3 regions of the Brevibacillus sp. AG genome follow, and region 3 is predicted to be linked to each of the others. Evidence: riboswitches for the same ligand, from Rfam matches in the RefSeq annotation. Region 3 holds a riboswitch; each other region holds the start of a gene.
The links. A riboswitch is a leader RNA that binds a small molecule or an ion and turns the genes downstream of it on or off. The one in region 3 is predicted to bind cobalamin.
Positions count from the first base shown of each region.

Region 1: another riboswitch for cobalamin. It lies ahead of POF51_RS05935 (ABC transporter substrate-binding protein); the one in region 3 lies ahead of cobO (cob(I)yrinic acid a,c-diamide adenosyltransferase).
Region 2: another riboswitch for cobalamin. It lies ahead of POF51_RS16855 (energy-coupling factor ABC transporter permease); the one in region 3 lies ahead of cobO (cob(I)yrinic acid a,c-diamide adenosyltransferase).

Region 1 is NZ_JAQMYO010000002.1:207,430-214,478, forward strand. Features, by position in the region: gene POF51_RS05900 (PepSY domain-containing protein) at 1-326, shown strand, start outside; gene POF51_RS05905 (metallophosphoesterase family protein) at 357-962, opposite strand; gene POF51_RS05910 (manganese-dependent inorganic pyrophosphatase) at 1,128-2,060, shown strand; gene POF51_RS05915 (hypothetical protein) at 2,111-2,281, opposite strand; gene POF51_RS05920 (MerR family transcriptional regulator) at 2,418-3,176, shown strand; gene POF51_RS05925 (pyridoxamine 5'-phosphate oxidase family protein) at 3,229-3,807, opposite strand; gene POF51_RS05930 (MBL fold metallo-hydrolase) at 3,973-4,920, shown strand; cobalamin riboswitch at 5,013-5,162, shown strand; gene POF51_RS05935 (ABC transporter substrate-binding protein) at 5,320-6,315, shown strand; gene POF51_RS05940 (FecCD family ABC transporter permease) at 6,317-7,049, shown strand, end outside.
Region 2 is NZ_JAQMYO010000006.1:119,613-126,661, forward strand. Features, by position in the region: gene POF51_RS16835 (Ger(x)C family spore germination protein) at 1-971, opposite strand, end outside; gene POF51_RS16840 (spore germination protein) at 968-2,350, opposite strand; gene POF51_RS16845 (GerAB/ArcD/ProY family transporter) at 2,340-3,440, opposite strand; gene POF51_RS16850 (quinone-dependent dihydroorotate dehydrogenase) at 3,592-4,683, shown strand; cobalamin riboswitch at 4,817-5,010, shown strand; gene POF51_RS16855 (energy-coupling factor ABC transporter permease) at 5,155-5,919, shown strand; gene POF51_RS16860 (energy-coupling factor ABC transporter substrate-binding protein) at 5,916-6,200, shown strand; gene cbiQ (cobalt ECF transporter T component CbiQ) at 6,197-6,988, shown strand; gene POF51_RS16870 (energy-coupling factor ABC transporter ATP-binding protein) at 6,991-7,049, shown strand, end outside.
Region 3 is NZ_JAQMYO010000007.1:349,356-356,404, reverse strand. Features, by position in the region: gene POF51_RS20440 (LeuA family protein) at 1-492, shown strand, start outside; gene POF51_RS20435 (M15 family metallopeptidase) at 587-1,279, opposite strand; cobalamin riboswitch at 1,463-1,678, shown strand; gene cobO (cob(I)yrinic acid a,c-diamide adenosyltransferase) at 1,843-2,391, shown strand; gene cobD (threonine-phosphate decarboxylase CobD) at 2,388-3,503, shown strand; gene cobU (bifunctional adenosylcobinamide kinase/adenosylcobinamide-phosphate guanylyltransferase) at 3,500-4,039, shown strand; gene cobS (adenosylcobinamide-GDP ribazoletransferase) at 4,036-4,776, shown strand; gene POF51_RS20410 (histidine phosphatase family protein) at 4,773-5,405, shown strand; gene cbiB (adenosylcobinamide-phosphate synthase CbiB) at 5,402-6,352, shown strand; gene cobJ (precorrin-3B C(17)-methyltransferase) at 6,380-7,049, shown strand, end outside.

The DNA.
Region 1 (7,049 bases), on a different contig from region 3:
AGATCAAAAACAAGCATCAAGAATTTGACGTATACGTCGATGCGATGACTGGTGAGGTGTGGCAAACAGTTGACCACGATGACGACGATGATCATGACGACGACAACGACGATCAGTGGAACAAACAACAAGTGAAAATCAGTGTAGAGCAAGCGAAAAAGATCGCTTTGGCTAAAGTGAGCGGCACCATCAAATCCATCAAGCTGGATGAAGACGATAACCACTATGTGTATGAAGTGGAAGTGAAAACGGCTAAAGGACAGGAAGTAGATTTGGAGATTTCCGCTACAACAGGTGCTGTACTGGATGTAGACTGGGACGATTAATCGATCCCGCTATCTTTCTCAACCGACCCTTTAATCTGTAGAGGGTCGGTTTTTTTGTGCCAGAGTCTCTACAAATTCCATTGCTTCTTGAGCCGTAGGTATTTTGCGGACATTCTCTTCGGAAAATTGCTGGGCTTGCGGATAGTTCGTGGAAGCGATTTGTTTTGCGGCTGCCTCTACGTCATAGGGTGTAAAGCGATGTTCGTAGCTGTCACCATCAAGCAGTAACCAGTATGCACCTGGTTTGTCGGCAAACGGCATGCCCACACTTCCAGCATTGAGAATACGTAAATCGCCAAGGCGACGTTCAAATTGGACATGTGTATGACCACAGATGACTGTTCGCTGCTGTGTCCCCTCAAAGTAAGTGGCAACGACTGCATCTGATGTACGGGGAGTGAAAATATCTTCATCATTGGTGGGAATGGCGTGGCAGAAAAGTACGTCCTCGTAATCCTCTCGTATTAACGTGTAGGTAAGTGGGAGTTGCACCAGAAAGTCACGATGAGAGCGGCTCAATTGCTCCGCAACCCATGACGTGATTTCCCGCACAGAATCGGATATTTCCATGGCCAGAGCCTCACCGTCAAAAGTGAGTACGACTTCACGATCACCATTACCTCGGATGAATTGCACAGGTGTATCCAATCACTCTCATTTCACTTCGCCTCCCATTTATTTCCGAATGATCTTCAAAACCTTATTTCCAACGATCCAATTTGAACCTATAATGTATCTTGGGCATATCCTCTAAGCTATGGTATAATTTTGACGCCAAATTACGATTAAGGAGTATGGATGATGGAAAAAAAATTAATCTTCGGTCATAAAAATCCAGACACAGATTCCATTTGTTCAGCACTTGTGTATGCTGACTTGAAAACAAAATTGGGTGCGAATGTAGAGCCTGTACGACTGGGTGTAATCAGCAGCGAAACAGCATTTGTGTTGAATTACTTCCAAGTAAAAGAACCACGCCTCGTAGAAACAGTGGCGAATGAAGTAAATGAAGTCATCCTTGTAGACCACAACGAGCGCCAACAAAGCGCGAATGATATTGAGCAAGTGCAAGTGGTAGAAGTGATCGACCATCACCGTATTGCGAACTTTGAGACGAGCAATCCTCTCTACTTCCGTGCAGAGCCTGTTGGATGCACCACAACCATTTTGAAGAAGATGTACAAAGAAAACGGCGTAGACATTCCAAAAGAGATGGCGGGCTTGATGCTTTCTGCTATCATTTCGGATACGTTGCTGTTGAAATCTCCAACTTGCACGGAGCAAGATGTAGCTGCTGCACACGAGCTGGCTGAAATCGCGGGTGTTGATTTGCAAGCATACGGTCTGGACATGCTCAAAGCGGGAGCAGACCTGAGCGACAAAACAATCGCACAACTGCTCACGTTGGATGCAAAAGAGTTCCAAATGGGCAATGCGAAGGTAGAAATCGCACAAGTAAATGCGGTGGACGTAAATGATGTACTTGCACGCCAAAGCGAACTGGAAGCAGCTATGAATGCAAACATCGCTGAAAAAGGTTTGGATTTGTTCGTGTTTGTTGTAACGGATATCTTGAATAACGATTCTGTTGCGATCGCACTCGGCAGCGCAACTCAAGCAGTAGAAAAAGCGTACCAAGTAACATTGGTGGACAACAAAGCTGTTCTGAAGGGCGTTGTCTCCCGTAAGAAGCAAATCGTACCGGTATTGACTGATACATTCCAAGCTCTGTAAGAAACAAAGATGGCTGCCCATGCACAAGTTGCGGGCAGCCATTTTTTATTTTACATGCCTTGGTCAGGGTTGTTGTGCATCTGGAACAAGGTTTGCTGGTTATAAGCATCGTCACTGTAATGGGTGATGGCATGTTTATCTCTCGCTTTGAGACTAAGCAGACCTGTTAATCCCCATCCGGCACCGAGTACCGCTACAATGAAGCCGAAGACATAGAGCATTGAAATCCCCCCTTGTATGGCTTTCTCTATATTTTAGCAAATTATGAAAATAGAGTAACGCTAATTTTTTGATGAAAATGTGTTTGACATTGACGGTCCGTAAATGTGTACGATCAATTTGTCAGGAGGAATGAACATGGAATATACGGTGCAAAAGCTAGGACTCCTGGCGGGTGTCAGCACCCGGACGCTCCGATACTACGATGAAATTGACCTTCTCAAGCCGGCGAGAGTCAATTCGTCAGGGTATCGCATTTACGGACAGCAAGAGGTTGATCGATTGCAGCAAATCCTTTTTTACCGCGAGCTGGGTGTGAGCTTGGAGGAGATCAAGGAGATCCTGGATTCACCAACCTTTGATGCTGACCGGGCACTGCGGGAGCACCGCGAGAAGCTCCTGGAAAGGCGAACGCAATTGGATGCGTTAATCGCCAATGTCGATTTGACATTAGCACAAAGAGAGGGGACCAAAACGATGAGTGACAAACAAAAATTTGAAGGCTTCAAACAAAAGTTGATTGACGACAACGAGGCCCAGTACGGAGAAGAAATCCGCTCAAAATATGGAAGTGACCAGGTTGACAAATCCAATCAGAAGGTCAAAGGCATGACAGAAGAACAGTATGCCGTGCTGGAGAAATTGAATGCAGAGCTGCACGAGACGTTGGCGCAGGCTTTTTCGACAGGTGATCCTGCTCATGAATTGGCGCAAAAAGCAGCGGATCTTCACCGTCAATGGCTGAGCTTTTATTGGGACAGCTACAGCAAAGATGCGCACGCAGGTGTTGCCCAGATGTACGTCGAAGACCCGCGCTTCACGGCCTATTACGACAAGGAACAGCCTGGTGTTGCCGAGTTTCTCAAAGATGCAGTGGTCATTTATACGAGCAAGTAAAGAGATTTCAAAAAAGAAGCTGCGAGTAGGGCAGCTTCTTTTCGTTTTACTTTTAGTTATCCCCACCTACTGCGGGAAAAAGTTTTTGCCCCAATGGGGTTGGCAATCCATCCATGCTTACTACGTTGTTTTCCTTTTGATAATCAAGCAGTTCTTGCTCGTCTTTAGCCAAGGTCCATTTCTGAAGGGTGTCGCGTTCTTTTGAATAGGAATAGAAGGGGATAGCCCAGCCGCAAGAGGTCTTTACTTCCTGTATGTTGACGGTAATGATTTGACGAGCACCGGGCAGAAGCGGGAATTCTTTTACGAGCTCATCCCACCGAGGCGTATCTGGGAGAATAACCGTTCCTTTGCCGAATAGTCGCATGATGAGAGGGGGGCCTTCAAACGCACAGAACATGAGAGTAATCCTGCCATTTTCCTGCAGATGAGCGCTGGTTTCGTTTCCACTTCCAGTCAGGTCTAAATAGGCGACCTCGGTAGGCGATACTATGCGAAAAGAATCGTACCCTTTCGGTGAAAGATTCACGTGACCATTTGTGTCCATAGGAGCAGAGGCAACAAAGAACATCCGTTGCTTCTTGATAAACTTCTCATGCTCAGGTCGTAATTCAGAAAAAAGTTGACCCATTTTTGCACCCCTCCAGATAATGGAATCGATTTTGTTGCCCTCATATTATCATGAAAATATGAAGATTTTGTGTGATTCATCCCCAATCCCTACAGTATAGATGGTAAAGTGTAAATATTCCAACACAATGGCAACGCGAGACTTTTGAAAAGGAGGAGTATTTACATGCAAGCAACAGAGCCAATTTACTTAGGGGAACGCATCCATTTAATAGACGGTTTCGATATGGGCTGGGCGGAACGTACGGGGACGTATGTGATCGCGGAAGAGGAGCTCACATTGGTAGAAACAGGACCAAGCCCCTCCGTCCCATACATCAAGGCCGGTCTCGCCAAGCTCGGTTATAAGCCGGAACAAGTCAAATACATCATCGTGACGCACATTCACTTGGATCATGCAGGAGGAGTAGGACTGTTTCTGAAGGATTGTCCGAACGCAAAGGTCGTTGTCCACCCGAAAGGTGCACGTCATCTCATAGATCCGAGCCGACTGATCGCAGGCGCGAGAGCGGTGTATCATGATGATTTTGATCGATTGTTTGATCCGATTGAGGCTGTTCTCGAGGAACAGATTTTGATTCGTGGGGACGGAGATACACTAAAGATCGGAGAGAATTGCGTATTGGAGTTTCTGGATTCGCCAGGGCATGCCAATCATCACTTCAGCATCTACGATCCAGTAAGCCGCGGCATGTTCACAGGTGATACGGCAGGTGTGCTCTATCCACAGCTTAAAAAGGATGGCATACACCTCGTGCTGCCATCTACTTCGCCGAATCAGTTTGACCCGGATGCCATGTTAGCGTCTCTAAGCCGTTTTGAAGCGCGCAAACTGAGTCGCATTTACTTTGGTCATTTTGGGATGACAGAGCAGGTAGATGACGTGTACCGCCAAATACGCGAGTGGCTCCCCATGTTTGTGGCGGAAGGAGAGACAGCGCTTGTTGCTGGACAATCATACAATGAGCTGTCTCTTACGTTATTTGAACGAGTCTCGGATCATCTACAGTCACAAGGAATCAGCAGTGACCACGAAGTATTCGAAGTACTCAAGCTCGATTTACAAGTATGCTCCATGGGCATTCTCGATTATTTGGACAAACGAGGGAAATAGCCAGGCAAGAAAGTATTGGCTTATGTGTTTGTCATTCTTTTTTTAATCAAGGAATGCTATGATGTAGGATGAGTCATGGACTGTGACAATTTCAAACGTAACAGCAAATAGGTGCCTCGTCTTTTTAACGAAAAGATCGGGTGAAAAGGGAAGTCGGTGAAAATCCGACGCGGTCCCGCCACTGTAAATCGGCTCGTTCCTCAGCCGTAAGCCAGGAGACCTGCCTGTTTGTTTTAGTGCCTGTTGCCTTCGCGGAAAGGATCGGCCTATTTCAGGAAGCAGACCATCCTGTCTGTTTGCCCTGAGGTGCCGACCCTTTGATTTCCGAATGGAAGCAAGGGTCGATTTTTTTATTGGAAAGGAACAGTCAATCAGACATGCAGAAAGGAAGTTCTACATATGAAACGTTCATTGCGATTCATGATCCCACTACTAGTTGCGGCTAGCCTCGCAGGTTGTGCGGGTAACGATAACAGCCAGCCAGCACCAGGGGGACAAACAAGCGCACCGCAGACAGCACCGCAAGAGAATGCGGCCGAGCAACCTGCAAAACAAACAACGTATCCATTGACCGTCAAGGATGCAACAGGAAAAGAAGTAACCTTTGCAAAAGCTCCTGAGCGAATCGTCTCTACATCACCTGCCGAGACAGAGATTTTGTTCGCATTAGGCTTGGAAGATCGGATCGTAGCTGTCTCAGACTATGATGATTATCCAGATGCGGCGAAGGCAAAACCGAAAATTGGCGGAGTCGTCAAACCAAATGAAGAAGCCATTCTCGCTCAAACGCCGGATATGGTCGTCGGTGGGATTTCGATGGAAAAGCCAGTGGCTGACAAGCTCAAATCTCTCGGAATGCCAGTCTATATTGCCCATCCGACAAAGATGGATGACATCCTAAACAATGTTTTGGCGATGGGAGTTATCACGAACACACAGGAACAAGCCGAAAAAGTCGTCGCGCAAATGAAGAAAGACATCGCGTACGTTCAAGAAGCAGTGAAAAATGTAAAACCGGAAGAGAAGAAAAAGGTATATCTGGAATTTTCCCCAGGCTGGACAGTCGGAAAAGGCGAATTCATGGATGAACTCATCACCCTGGCTGGAGCAACAAACATTGCTTCCGACACCGAAGGGTGGAATCCGATCAGTGAAGAAAAGATTTTGCAAAACGATCCAGACGTCATTTTGTATGCGAGCGGAATTACCGATGAAAAGACTGGCATCAAGCTAGAGGATATGATCGCGAATCGCAATGGCTGGGATAAAATGAAGGCGATCCGTGAAAAACAAATCTTTGGCATGGACCAAAATATTTTGTCTCGCCCTGGTCCGCGTATTACACAAGGCTTAATCGAAGTAGCCAAGGCGATTTACCCTGACTTGGTGAAATAAAATGAAGAAACGATTGTTCATATGGGGAGGAGTTAGTTGTCTCGTCCTTCTGGCATCAATAGTTATCAGCATCTCGATGGGGGCGGCACAACTCCCCATTTCGCAAGTATGGCTCATCCTGCTCCATCAAATCCCTGGCTTGTCTGAGTGGATCACCGTAGCATGGCCGGAGTCATCTGAGCAAATTGTCATGAAGGTTCGTTTTCCACGCGTTGTATTGGCTGTCTTGATTGGCGCCTGCTTGTCACTTGCGGGAGCGGGCTTTCAGGGAGTATTGCGCAATCCGCTTGCAGATCCGTTTACGATGGGCGTGGCATCGGGTTCTGCTGTCGGAGCAGCCTTCTTGATCCTTTTTGGCTTGCAAATCACCTTTTTGGGTGCATGGAGCACGCCTGTCGTCGCTTTTCTTACAGGATTGCTCAGTTTATGGATCGTACTCGGACTCGCGAATACGCAAGGAAAGCTGCAAACAGAGACCCTGATTTTGTCTGGTGTCGTGGTGCAGGCTTTTCTCGGCTCACTCGTTTCGTTTATGGTGTCGCTATCCGACCAGACGGTGAATGAGATCGTGTTCTGGCTTATGGGCAGCCTGTCATTTCGAGGGTGGGCCTTTACGTACGTCTTGATTCCGTACTTGGTCATAGGTGGAATGGTACTTGTGAGCTATGCGCGTTCCTTGAACCTATTTGCGTTGGGGGAGCGGCAGGCTGCGCATCTCGGCGTCCATGTGGATG
Region 2 (7,049 bases), on a different contig from region 3:
CCTTTTAGAAACGTCCCGCGAATTTGCTCGGCTACCTGTTCTTCGGAGTTTTTCCGTACGAAAGCAGGCGTAACCGCACTCATCATTTCACGAACGAACCCCTTTAGTCGGACATTGACCTGATAACGAGGATGCTCTCCAGTGGTAATCGGAGTAATGTCCAATTCAACATGCTCAATGCGCATTGTCGCTTTGGGAGTGTTGTTTTGTCGCACAATGAGGCCAGCAAATTTCGTGTCACTATTCATCCACCGAATCCCCATTAAATCACGATTGGGGAAGTAACCCTGCCAATTTCCACGATGAATAGCGTGGATGCCATCGATGGAGAGGCGAGAAATAAAATGATTATTTTCTTTCCAGGATCGCTCGTACAGCGTGATGTTTGGCAATAACACGGTGTTTGATGGCTCCCAAAAGCTCGAGATAAACCGAAAAAATTGGATCGGCTCGATAAACGAACGCTGCTCGTAAACATCCTTTGGCTGATGCAAGAGAGAGTCCAATGGAGAAAATCCGACCAAAGAATGAGAGCTTAACACTTTGTCAATCGGCTCCCGCGTTCCGAATACCCACTTGGTGTAACGAATCAGACCGTATCTGTTCATAATATCGTGGGAGGTGATGACGCCCTTTTTCAAGAGGCGCTCATGAAATACGAGGGAGGATACAAAGCCTAGAAACACAGGTACCTGTGCGTTTTTTTGCAGGTTATCAAAGGCAGACTGAAGTGTATTCCCTTTCCCAATCGAAATGGTCGCTGGTGGCGATTGAAGAGTGGTTGATGACTCCTGCTTCGCGACGGTAGACAGATCGGTGGATTGGGCGTACATAACATACTCATTGTTGACGTAATCAATGCCCATGGCAGATAAATAGCGAAGGTCCTGAATCGATTTCTGGTCCCAGCAGCCGCTAAGAAGAGTCGTTGCCAACAGCAGCATAGCAGAAGCAATCCGCATGCCCTTCATTTGTTATCGCCACCCTTAGCAGCTCTCGTCCGAAAAAAACTGGTCATGGACTTGAACAAGACAATGAACAGTGTGGACAAGGAGTTGGATGAACCCATCAAAATATACGATCTGCCAAAGGAGGTCAAGGTGGACAAGTAGTATACGATGGCAATCATCCCGAGGATAAAGCCGTACATACCAATGGTTGCGGAAAGGAAGAAAACGGTGAAACGAGCAACTGTTACCGCGCCGCTTAATGACTGATTGACCAGTGTGAAGGAGGCAACGACTGTAAGGGAGCCGATAAACAACATCGAAGGCGAAGTCAGGCCTGCACGAATGGAAGCATCCCCGATAATCAGTGCACCGACCAGTGCCAGTGTTTGCCCGACGTTTTTGGGCAGACGGGCGCCTGCCTCACGCAGAAACTCAAAAATGAACAAGATGAGAAATAGCTCCATCGGCGCGGAAAAGGGCAACCCTTTTCTTCCCTGCGTAACGGTTGCGAGTAATTGAAAAGGATATTGCTCTACATTATAGGCGGATAGTGCAATCCAGAAGCCAGGCAGAAAGATTGCGATCCAAAATCCACCTAGGCGCAGCATGCGTTCCAGCCATACATAGGTAACAGGGTACTGATCGTCTTCAGGAGATTTGATTAGTTCGAGTAAGGTTACAGGTGCCACGAGTGCCAAGGGTGAGCCGTCTACCAACACGACGACCTTACCTTGCAGCAGCATGTAAATGACATAGTCAGGGCGTCCAGTATAATCAACCAATGGAAACAGGGAGTGAGTGTTGTCGCTCAGTATCTTTTCCAGAATGGCGCTGTTCACAATTTTTTTTGAGGTACATTTGTGTATTCTCTCACGCATCATCTCTACCAGATCTTCAGATACCCCATCTGTGATATACATCATACCGATTCTTGTGCGCGAGCGCGTTCCGAGAATAAAAGGCTCATAGGCCAGAGTAATCGTTCGCATGCGCTTGCGAATGAGAGCAACGTTCGTGGAGAGATCCTCGACGAAGCCGTCCCGAGGACCTTTGATCGAAATCTCTGTATTGGATTCTTCAGGAGTGCGCTCTGGACGATTGGAGATGTCCCAGGCAAACGGAGGAGAGTCACCAATAAAAATCAGCAAATCTCCTGCAAACAGTCTCTCAACCCACAACTCTGGGTTCGTGAAGAGCGGGAAAAGAGGCAGAGAACGCAAATCACCAATAGCCAGGAATCGCTCCAATTGCGGCAATGCCGTATCTTGTAATTGACGAACGTCTGCCAGTCCTTCGCAATAAAGCATCAATACAGGCTGGTCCTCGGATGTGACCGTGCGCATAAAAACGACGTCCGCACAATGCGCGAATTTTTCCCGCAGTTCCTCTTCAAGGGTCATGGCCTATTCCCTCCTGTTTGGATGGCTTGCGTAAAGTAACCAGCATGAGTGCGAGAGTAATCACAACGATAATGGCTAAGTAAAGCGGATAGTATACGTGCGTCAGAAAGGATACAAACTGTATGTCACTGTAGGGGAGGCTGGTAAAGGCGATCATGCTTCCACCTAGAAATATCATCATGAAGTTGCGCTGTTTTCGGTTACGGATCGTGAGTAAATCTCCCAAGAGCAACAAGCAAATGGTGATGCGTATAAAAGCCCCAGCGAGCCATTGAAAAATGGAGAAAAACTCCATGTTCTCGATGTCTTTTCCAATTGTGAGCAGCCGCCATTGCTCAAATGCCGGAAAGCGTTGGCGCGCAGACTCCACAGGTCCAAATTCCGCAATAGCTCCTGTCAACGGACTGAGTGTCAGCACAAGCGTGATGCCGAGCATGACCAAAAAGTGTACGAGGCGCAATGGCTTACGTACGTGAGGTTGGAGCAATAGTAGCAGGAACATCTCTGAAATGCCGCCACCTACATAGAGCATCCCGTGAAAAAGAGGACGATACCCATGCTGGAAAAGTGGCATCAAAAGACTATAATTCTTTTTAGGAATATTGCCAAAAGCGACGAAAAATCCGAGCATAACCACGACGGGCAGCAAGATTCCTGCTGTGATTCCTACAGAGGTTATTCCACCAATTGCAGCGAGTATACATAGTCCCATTAAGGCTAAGGCGGTCACCCACTCTGGTGTTCGAGGCAAGTAGTTGACGGTCGTCCATGTCTGGGTATCGATCAGATTGGTTAGGGCCATCATGTACAGGCAGACCATGATGGGGATGAGTAACAGATGGCTGACGATTTTTCCAGAGCGTTGGGCGAGCCATTCATGCAAAGAACGTTGCTTCATATTTCGATTAACCACAAACAGCAAGTACGCCCAGAAGGAAAAAGGAATACCAGCAAGCAACACGCTCAACCAAGCATCTCTTCCGGCTTTACTCAATAAGAGGGGGATGACGGTTACGTGGTTCGTAATGCCGATCGTCAGCATCATCACCATAATGGCTTGACCAATCCCGATTTTTCCGTCCACTTTCATGAAGACTTATCCCCCTGTACGTGGTGGTGCTGTTAGGATTTGCCTGCTTGCTTGGAAATATGTATCAACGTATAAAGGTTACATCCGCCCGAAAAAGTATGGTATTCTACTATGAGGTAAAAAGGTAGAAACGGAGTAAGGAGTGCAGCCGATGTATCAGCTCATAAGAAAATATCTGTTCCAGCATGATGCGGAAGAGATTCATGAAAAGACAATTGGTGCCTTAAGGCTGGTGGAGGATTCTGCTCCAGGCAAAAGCATCCTGAAGATGATCTATCAGGTAAAAGACCAGCGGTTGGAGAATAAGCTGTGGGGAATGACGTTTCCGAATCCAGTCGGACTTGCAGCCGGTTTTGATAAAAATGCGGAAGTCTATCACGCGTTGGGTGCTCTTGGTTTTGGGTTTGTGGAAATCGGGACGTTGACACCGCAGGGGCAGCCAGGCAATCCGAAGCCGCGTTTGTTCCGATTGCCGGAACATCAAGCTGTCATTAACCGGATGGGCTTCAACAATCACGGTGCGTATTTGGCTTCCCAGCATTTGGTCGATTACGCATACTCAGATGTTCCGATTGGGATTAACATTGGGAAAAACAAAGTAACGCCGAATGAAGAGGCGGCCATCGACTATAGCAAATGTATGGACATGCTCTATGCATACGGTCACTATTTCGTCATTAACATCAGCTCTCCGAATACCCCGAATCTGCGTGACTTGCAGGAGACAGAGAGCTTGCGTCATTTGGTGCGTGCAGTAAGGGAAAAGGCAACCGAAATGGAAGCACGTTCCATCAAGAAAAAGCCGATTTTGCTGAAAGTAGCACCAGACATGTCGGATGAGCACATGCGCGATGTTGTTCACGCTGCTGTTGAAGAAGGCATTGCCGGAATTATCGCTACCAATACGACACTGTCACGCGAGGCGGTTTCCGGACATCGATTTGCCGAGGAAGCGGGCGGCTTGAGCGGAAGACCTCTTACGGAGCGTTCCACTGCTTGGGTGAAGGAGATTTATCAAGAAGTAGGAGACAAGGTACCCATCATCGGTGTCGGGGGCATTTATAACGGCGAAGACGCCTACGCGAAAATCCGAGCAGGAGCCAGTCTCGTTCAGGTGTATACGGGGATGATTTATCAAGGCCCAGGTATCGCCAAGCAAATTAACAAAAAGCTACTCAAGCTCATGCAGCGCGATGGTTTTAAACATATTAGTGAAGTAATTGGCGTAGACGCAAAAGAATAGATAGAACAAGTACGCATAGGTCGATGGCTCCGTTTGTAGAGGGTCATCGGCTTATGCGTTTTTGCTTATATTCTTCCGATTTATGTAGTGATCCGTTATAATGATGTGGGACAAACATGAATTGTCTGTCAACTCTATATGATCGGCGTTAGGTGCCTTTATGTGACGCATAAAGGGTAACAGGGAATCGGGTGAAAGTCCCGAGCGGTCCCGCCACTGTAACCAGGGAGCTCTCTTTGAGAAGGAAACCACTCATTTTCGTATGGGGAAGGACAAAGAGCGCATGGATCTGGAAGCCAGGAGACCTACCTAGTAGCCACACCCAGAAAACCTTCGCGGAAAGGAGCGGTGAATACGAGGCAATGAGGCTGTATAGTCAGTCTGTTGTTTTGTGTGCACATCTCGTCCATTGATGGATGGGATTTTTTTGTTTGTAGGAAAAGAACGAAAGTCAGTGAAGGAGGAAGGAACATGAATCGATCTCGTCTCGTATCTACTTGTTTGATGATCGCGGGCTTTGTCCTGTATTTCCTGCTCAATGAACCAGAGACAGGACATGCGATGCACATCATGGAAGGGTATTTGCCATTATCCTGGGCCTTATTTTGGTGGGCTGTCTTCTTGCCATTTTTTATTCTTGGGATTCGCTCGATTAACAAGATTGTAAAAGAACATCCCGAAATGAAGCTCCTTATTGGTGTTGCAGGAGCGTTTGCATTTGTTTTATCTGCACTGAAAATCCCTTCAGTTACAGGCAGCAGCTCTCACCCGACTGGAACGGGCCTTGGCGCCATTATGTTTGGGCCTTTTGCGATGTCTGTGTTAGGGAGCATGGTGCTCTTGTTTCAAGCCTTGCTTTTGGCACATGGAGGTTTGACTACGCTAGGGGCAAATGCTGTATCCATGGCAGTAGTAGGACCACTGGTGGCATACGGAATCTATCGGGTGATCATGAAAGTGCGCGGAAGCCAGCGTCTGGCTGTTTTTGCGGCGGCTGCCTTGGCTGACCTCGCTACCTATGTGGTGACTTCGATTCAACTGGCACTCGCATTTCCAGCTGAATCTGGTGGAGTGTTGGCCTCGTTTGCCAAATTTGCAGGAATTTTTGCATTCACGCAAGTTCCGCTCGCAATCAGTGAAGGTCTGTTGACCGTTCTTGTTTGGAACTGGTTGTTATCTTACAACGCAAAAGAGCTTACACAGCTTCGTTTGCTCAAACGGGAGGAATCGCTGTGAAAAAAGGATGGAACTGGCTATTACTCTTGGGGGTAATCGTACTGGCGATTGTCCCACTGTTGCTGGTGCAGGATTCGGAATTTGGCGGCGCAGACGGCGTGGCGGAGGAAGCGATTAAGGAAATTGCTCCGAACTACGAACCGTGGTTCCAGCCGCTGATAGAACCGCCAGGGGGAGAGACGGAGAGCCTATTGTTTGCGGTGCAGGCGGCGTTGGGAGCGGGAGTGGTTGGATACGCCGTGGGCTTGTACAAAGGTCGGTTGGATAAGCGGAAAAAATGAACGGGCTGCAGCTTGATTCTCTCTCTTATCAAAACAGGCTGAAACGTCTGCCGCCAGCTCATAAGCTCTTGCTGGCGAGTGCATTGTTACTGCTCGTCTTGGTGGGACATGTATGGATGCAGATGGCCGTCGTTGTTTGGATGACGGTATGGGTAGTGGTGTATGCCCGTATACCTGTCCGTATCTATTGTGCCTTTATGATCGTGTCGCTCTCGTTTTTCGCGGCGGGGCTCCCTGCCCTATTGGTAGAAGGGGCGAAAGCAGGCGAAGTACAGGTCCAGGTCGCGGCAGCATGGGAGTTGGGGTCGTATGTGCTCTATGTGCCGACGTCATCATTCAGTAAAGTTTGGATCTTATTTTGGCGTACCATGGCGAGCTTATCTTGCTTTGCCTTCATTTTGTTTACCGTGCCGTTTGCCGAAATCTTGCAGGTGTTTCGCCGACTTCGTATGCCTGTCCTTGTGACTGATTTATTAATGATCATGTATCGGTTTATTTTTGTGTTAATAACGATTTCTCACCAGCTCTGGATTGCCCAACGTTCGCGTGGAGGTCATCGCGGCTTCCGAGCGACGCTTCGGGATGCAGGGGTTCTCGTTGCGCAATTGTTTGTCAGAGCGATGCGCAAATACGAAGCCTTGCATAAAGGAATGGCGGCTAGAGGCTTCGGGGAGAGCATGCAGGTGCTCGCGTTTCATACCCATGCTCGTTCGCGACGTTATGAATGGGAGTCAATCGCAGGCTGTATGCTGCTGGTGCTGCTTGAGTGGTGGACAGGAGGTTGGTAGTTATGACATCACGGTTGTTGGAGTTCATTGATTTGCAGTACACCTATCCAGGAGGGCGGGG
Region 3 (7,049 bases):
ACACGGCTTCTCGAAGAAAAGCGTCCTCCAATAGGAAGCCCAAAGCTGCCTGTTTCTTTACAGGTAGGAAAGCCGTTTCCAAAAGGTGCTTCAGAGCTACAGTATCATCGTGACGGTCCAGGGATACGCTGGGTTATGATGGATTCGCGTGTTGATGAGCGAGCCTCATTCTATGTGATCCAAAGGATATTTGGATTATGCGATTTGTCCGGTATTCCTGAAAAACATGTAGACAGACATGCGCATCATTGTGACAGTGCCTTCCTCTTTTGGGGAGATGCATCTGATGGCACTGGTCTGGTGTGTCATGTTCAACTCGGTGAAGAAGAGAAGACTGTTGAGAGTCCAGCAGCTATTTTTATCCCAGCAGGCGTCGAGCATTCCTATCACTATGTGTCAGGGCACGGAACTTATACAAATATTGTATTGTCACCTGAATACAACAAAAGCCTTTTGGTTTCAGCAGCATCTTCTGAAATACCAGTGACCTAAGAGGTACAGGAATTTGTTGAGTTTGAAGAGTGGGCGGCCATCTGGGCATGAGTACGGTATCGACCGGGCTCATGCCTTGCTTGATTATTTGTGGTTACATCGACAAAACCCCGCCATAGATCGGCTCTTGCTGCGTTTTTTGTCCCCAAGTGCGCGTTCCGTATTCGAAATGCCACCATTCTTTCGGATAGTTGACGAATCCGGCAGCCGTCATCAAATGATAGAGCAGTCGGCGATTGTCTCGAATCTCGATGTCCTTTTGCTTAGACTGTGCCAACTCTTCATAATAGCGAGTGGAAGCCAGTTCACTGAAATCATCGAAGTCTGTCCCCATCTCCAGCCAGCCATCAGGCCCTGCGATAGTCAGATCCACTGCACCGCCGGATAGGTGAGGGGACGGTTTGGAGAGGTCTGTTGTTGGATAAGCGACGAATTTGCTCAATTCTTCCGTGAGGGCGGGTCCTTCCTGCCAGCCTTGTAATAGCAAGGCTTCGCGGAAACGATCATACAAGGATGCCTGTACCTCAAATGAGCGCCAGCCGTCCAACACGACGAGCTTGTAGCCAACAGGCAGTAGTGAGGCTGCCATGGCGAGCTTGCGTGCTGCCCCTTCTCGCAAAAAGGCTTCTGGCTGTGTTCCGGCATAGCCCTCGTGGTAGTAGGCTGGATAGACTGTGATTTGAGCTGAAAGGGAAGAGAGGGGAATCATCGGTTCGCCGCATTCCTTGATCGGCAGTGGGCTGGGCAGGACCATGTCTGGTATTTTTGGAATCGGAGGAAATAGCATGACTGCACACCACTTTCGATTGTTTTGCCAATAGGGTAACGAAAAACATCAGGCATGTAAACGGTCATTATCTTAAATTTTCTGCTAATAGTCACCAGCGACGAATCGGCAGCTTTTGCTTGAATCCTCGGTAGCTTTTGCTATTATTAAAGCAAGTGCTTGTCAACGGAACGAACGACATTTACATATGGAAGAGAAACAGGTCCTTGTTTTTGCGAAACCGATTCGCAGGAGCAAGGTTAAAAGGGAAGTTTGGTGAAAAGCCAACGCGGTCCCGCCACTGTAAGAGAGTAGCTGTTCTTCAAGGCACCATGCCATCCACTGCCCATCCGGGAGCGGGAAGGAGAAGAAAAGCGATAATCCTCGAGCCAGGAGACCTGCCTGTTTTTATGTTTACACTGATTTCCTTCGGGTCAAAGGAAGAGGTGAGGATTGTTGCTTTTCAGCTATCCGCGCTTTGTTTTTCCTTACGTACTGGGGGAAACAGAGCGCTTTTTTTATGCTTCGGAAAGTATTTGGAGGAAACAGCGGAGTAAAATACGTCACTTTTTGAGGTGGTCACGATGGAGAAAAACGATAAGAAGCGAGGATTGACCCTCGTTTACACAGGAGACGGCAAAGGAAAAACGACAGCAGCAGTCGGGTTGGCTGTGCGGGCGACAGGGCGCGGGAAAAAGGTGCTGATGGTTCAATTCATCAAGTCGCCGGAGCGTACATACGGAGAAAAGATTATTTTCGATAAATTGGGCATTGAAATTGTGCAAATGGGTGTCGGCTTCACATGGACGAAGACACCGGAGGAGCATCGTCAGGCATTGAAAGAAGCTTGGGCGTTTGCGAGCGAAAAGCTTTCTTCCGGAGCGTACGATGTCGTCATTTTGGATGAGCTAAATAATGCATTGGCGATTGACCGCTTCCCGATTGATGATGTGTTGCCATTGTCCGATGTGTTGGAAGCGATTCAAAATAGGCCAAGTCATATTCACCTCGTGATTACGGGACGGGCCGCAAAGAAGGAGATTTTGGACATCGCAGATTTGGTGACAGAGATGAAGCCAATCAAGCATTACTATGATGAAGGGATTCCAGCTGTGCTGGGGGTAGAGTTTTGACAAGCGCAGGTGTAATAGAGACGTACGGTCATGGCGGAGACTTGCTGACCGCAGCGCAGCGCTTTGGTCGAGAGCCCGGGCAGTTTCTGGATTACAGTGCCAATATTAATCCGCTGGGGATGCCAGCAAGCGTTCGTGAGATGCTGCTGGATTCGCTGGCTGCTGTAGCGCATTACCCAGACCCTGGACATCGTGTGTTTCGGCGTGCGCTGGCGAAGCGGCTGCAAGTGCCGGAGGAATGGTTGCTGCCTGCCAATGGTGCAGCGGAGGCGATGGCACTGGCCATTCTCGGTCTTTCGCCGGAAACGGTTGGTGTGGTATATCCTTGCTTTTCGGAATACGCGCAACTTTCCGAGCAGTATGGTGCCCGTGTCATTGGCTGCTTCGGGAAGGAAGCGAACGGGTACAAGCCCGATCCTATAGAGCTGCACACTCTTTTTACGCAGTCTGATCTCGTATTTGTCGGGTCGCCAAACAATCCGACAGGAATCCTGTATCAACCGGATGAGCTTCGCCAAATGGCGGAATGGACGAGTAAGACCAACACGTGGCTCATCGTGGATGAGGCTTTCCTCGATTTTGTGGAGGAAGATCGGCAATATACATTGGCGACGCAGCTCGAGCGCTTTCCCCGTGTGATCTTGATGCGCTCGATGACGAAAATGTACGCGATCCCGGGATTGCGCCTGGGTTATGCGATTGCGCATCCGGATGTCATTGCGAGGATGCGCCAGAAGCAAGTGAGCTGGAGCGTGAATGCACTGGCCCTTTTAGCTGGAGAACTGTGCTTGCAGGAGCAGGCATATGAGGAACAGACAAGAAGGCTCATAAAAGCAGAACGTGCGTATTTGATCGATTGCATCAGCGGTGAGTTGGGCTGGCAGGTATGGCCGGGGGAGGCAAACTTTTTGCTGCTGCGCTCACCAGAAGGATTGCCAGCGGAACAATTGCAGGCACGGCTCGGCAAAAAAGGCGTTCTGATCCGCAACTGTGCGATGTATCCCGGTTTGACGGCACATGATGTGAGAATCGCAGTGCGTGGACGAGAGGAAAATGAAAGACTTCTGGCAGCGCTCCGCGAGGTCCATGCGGAAGGAAGTGAACAGCGATGAGCTTGGTGCTGGTAACAGGCGGTGTCCGTTCAGGAAAAAGCCGCTACGCGGAAGAGCTTGCGATGATGTTGGGCAGTCGAGTCCTGTACGTGGCGACAGGCAAGGCCTGGGATGATGAAATGAAGCAGAGAATCGAGCTGCATCAGGCACGTCGTCCGCTGGAATGGGGCTGTGTGGAGGTAGGAGAGCGATTAACCGATTACCACGCATTCAGTGAGCAGTATGATGTGGTTTTAATCGATTGTCTGTCCACCTGGGTGAGTAATCGATTGATGAGCGTAGATGAGTCTGAATGGAGAAGTCCTTCACACACGCAAGCCCTGCTGCAGGAGGCAGAGGCATGGCTGTCTCTCGTACACAATTCCTCGCAAAAAGTCATTGCCGTCACAAGCGAGGTCGGATTGGGCGGTGTAGCCTTGAGTCGTTTGGGCAGATGGTTCGCGGATGTGGTGGGCGATGTCAACCAGAGAAGTGCGCGACAAGCGGACGCCGTCTACGCGGTTTTGTCGGGGATACCGTGGAGGATCAAAGGATGAATGCATTTTTACACGCGATCTCGTTTTTTACGCGTATACCGGTTCCGTGGCTTCGTCCTTCAGAGGAGGCGTGGAGAAAAAGCGTCAACTGGTATCCCGCAGTTGGTTTGGTCATCGGTTTATTGCTATGGGGTGTATATCAGGCAGGACTGGTGCTGTTTAGTCCATGGATCGCCGCTATTTTGACGCTGGTCGCATGGGTCTACGTGACCGGTGGTCTTCATATGGATGGGTGGATGGATCTCGCGGACGGTCTTGGCAGCAGCAGACCGAGAGAGCAAATCCTTTCGATTATGAAGGACAGCCGCGTAGGTGCGATGGGCGTTCTTGCTGCGATTATGCTGTTGCTGATCAAGGCGGGTGCAGTCGCAGAGCTCGCACATCCGGGATGGGGCAGCTTTTTGATCGTAGCACCAGTAGCAGCGCGGACACATGTGCTTTTGTCGATTAAGCTCTGGCCGTATCTTTCGGCAGATAAAGGGATCGGAAAAGGCATCAGTGCTGGGCTTTCCGTTTCCTCTATCATCGTGAGCTACATCATCGTGTTTGCCGCAGGTTGGTATCTTGGGGGCCTGCAGGTCATCACAGCCATTTTCCTGTCACTGTTGTTCGCTCTATTGTTTTCACGCTCGGTTTCAAAAAAATTGGGTGGACTAAATGGAGACTGCTACGGGGCTGTTATCGAAAGCAGTGAAGCAGTCGTTCTCTTGGTGTTAGTCGGGAGCTGGTGGTTATGAAGCTAGTTTGGATACGTCACGGGGAGACAGACAGCAATCGTGAGCATCGATATTTGGGGCATAGTGACGTTCCTTTGAATGAACACGGGTATCTGCACGTGAGTGAGTTGGCAAAGGAATTACCTGTGCTCATCGGGCAACCTGCTGTGATCTATTCCAGTGATCTGCTAAGATGCATCCAGACTGCCGAACCGCTCGCAGCTGCTTGGGGGCTATCGGTTAATCCAGAGCCAGCATTGCGAGAGTTGTCTTTTGGTGAGTGGGAGCTGATGACCTACGATGAGCTGATGCAAACGGACCCTGTGCGAGCTACAGGTTGGTACGACGATCCTTTTCGAAATCGACCTCCACAAGGGGAGAGTCTGGAAGAGCTGGGGATGCGCGTGGATGGTTGGCTACGGTCCTTGTTGGAGAGAGCGGGCAAGGAGGAGGCATCCGATACAGTCGTCATCGTCACACATGGCGGCGTGATCCGCTGGTTCCAGGCCGCGTGGCTCGAAAACAATCCTGACCGATATTGGCAGGTCGATGGCATTAAGCATGGGGAGGCTCTGATAGCGGAATGCTTGGATGCGGAAGGACAGAGCTGGATGCGACAACCCCCGAAGAGTAAGAGAGGGACAACATGACAGAAGTATGGATTTTATGCGCGGCCTACTTGATTGATCGAGTTGTAGGAGACCCCCGGAGCCTGCCGCATCCAGTGATCATCATGGGCTGGTGGATTACACGATTGGAGCGGGTCATACGTTCTCTCGTCAAAGAGGAGTCGCATTTGAAGCTGGCAGGAGTCCTGTTCCCGCTCGTGATCGTAGGCGGCAGCTACGCTGTTGTTTGGCTGCTTTTGTGGGGAGTCACGTTCATCCATCCGGTGCTTGCCTGGATCTTGGGTGCTTGGTTGATATCCACGACGATTGCAACAAAAGGCTTGGCTGATGCCGGGATGGAGATTGCCCGTCATCTTGTGGCTGGGGATATGGAAGCGGCGAGACGGTCCTTGTCCATGGTAGTTGGTCGGGATACAGAGCGGTTAGATGAACCGGAAGTATGTCGGGGAGCGGTAGAAACCGTGGCAGAAAACATCGTCGATGCGATCGTCTCTCCGCTGATTTTCGCAGCGATTGGGGGAGCGCCGTTGGCAATGGCGTATCGTGCCGCCAACACTCTCGACTCCATGGTTGGCTATAAAAACGAGAAGTATAGGAATCTCGGCTGGGCATCCGCCCGCTTTGACGATGTACTGAACTACATACCCGCCCGTTTGACAGCTTTATTGCTCGTTGCCGCAAGCTGGCTGCAGCGATTGGATTGGAAGCAGTGCTGGGCAATGATCAGAAGAGATGCACACTTGCATCCGAGTCCTAACAGTGGTTTGCCAGAAGCTGGAGTCGCTGGGGCATTAGGCGTGCAGCTCGGGGGACTGAATTATTACCAAGGTGTTGCATCGAATCGGGCAAAAATGGGAGATGCGAAACGACCATTGCAGGCAAGTGATATTGTCGCGACGATTCGTTTGATGTATCTCGTTTCGCTCTTATGTCTGCTCGTTAGCGTGATGATATCGATTTTATTATAAATAGGAAGCGAAAAGGGGAGGGGCCTTATGAGCGGCAAGTTGTTTGTGATCGGATTTGGTCCAGGAAGTTTTGAGCATATCACCAAGCGGGCGCGGGAAGCTCTGCAGGAGTCTGATATCATTATCGGCTATTCCACTTACGTAGATTTGATCCGCGGACTTTTGACGAATCAGCAAATCGTCAGCACAGGGATGACGGAAGAAGTGACGCGTGCACGGGAAGCTGTGCGTCAGGCGGAAGAGGAAGGCAAAAAAGTAGCGGTCATTTCCAGTGGAGACTCAGGTGTTTACGGGATGGCAGGTCTCGTATACGAGGTGTTGGTGGAAAAAGGCTGGACAGAAGCAACCGGTGTACCAATCGAAATCGTACCGGGCATCTCGGCGATCAATTCCTGTGGGGCAATCCTCGGGGCGCCTATCATGCACGACGCATGCACGATCAGTCTGAGTGATCACTTGACGCCGTGGGAACTGATTGCCAAACGGATTGACGCAGCAGGGATGGCTGACTTTGTAATCGCGTTGTACAACCCGCGCAGCGGACGACGTACCCGCCAAATCGTTGAAGCGCAACGTATTCTTTTGCAGTACCGCTCACCAGATACGCCAGTCGGCATTGTAAAAAGTGCTTATCGCGAACGGGAAACGGTTGTCGTGACGACCCTGGCGCAAATGCTGGAGCATGATATCGGCATGT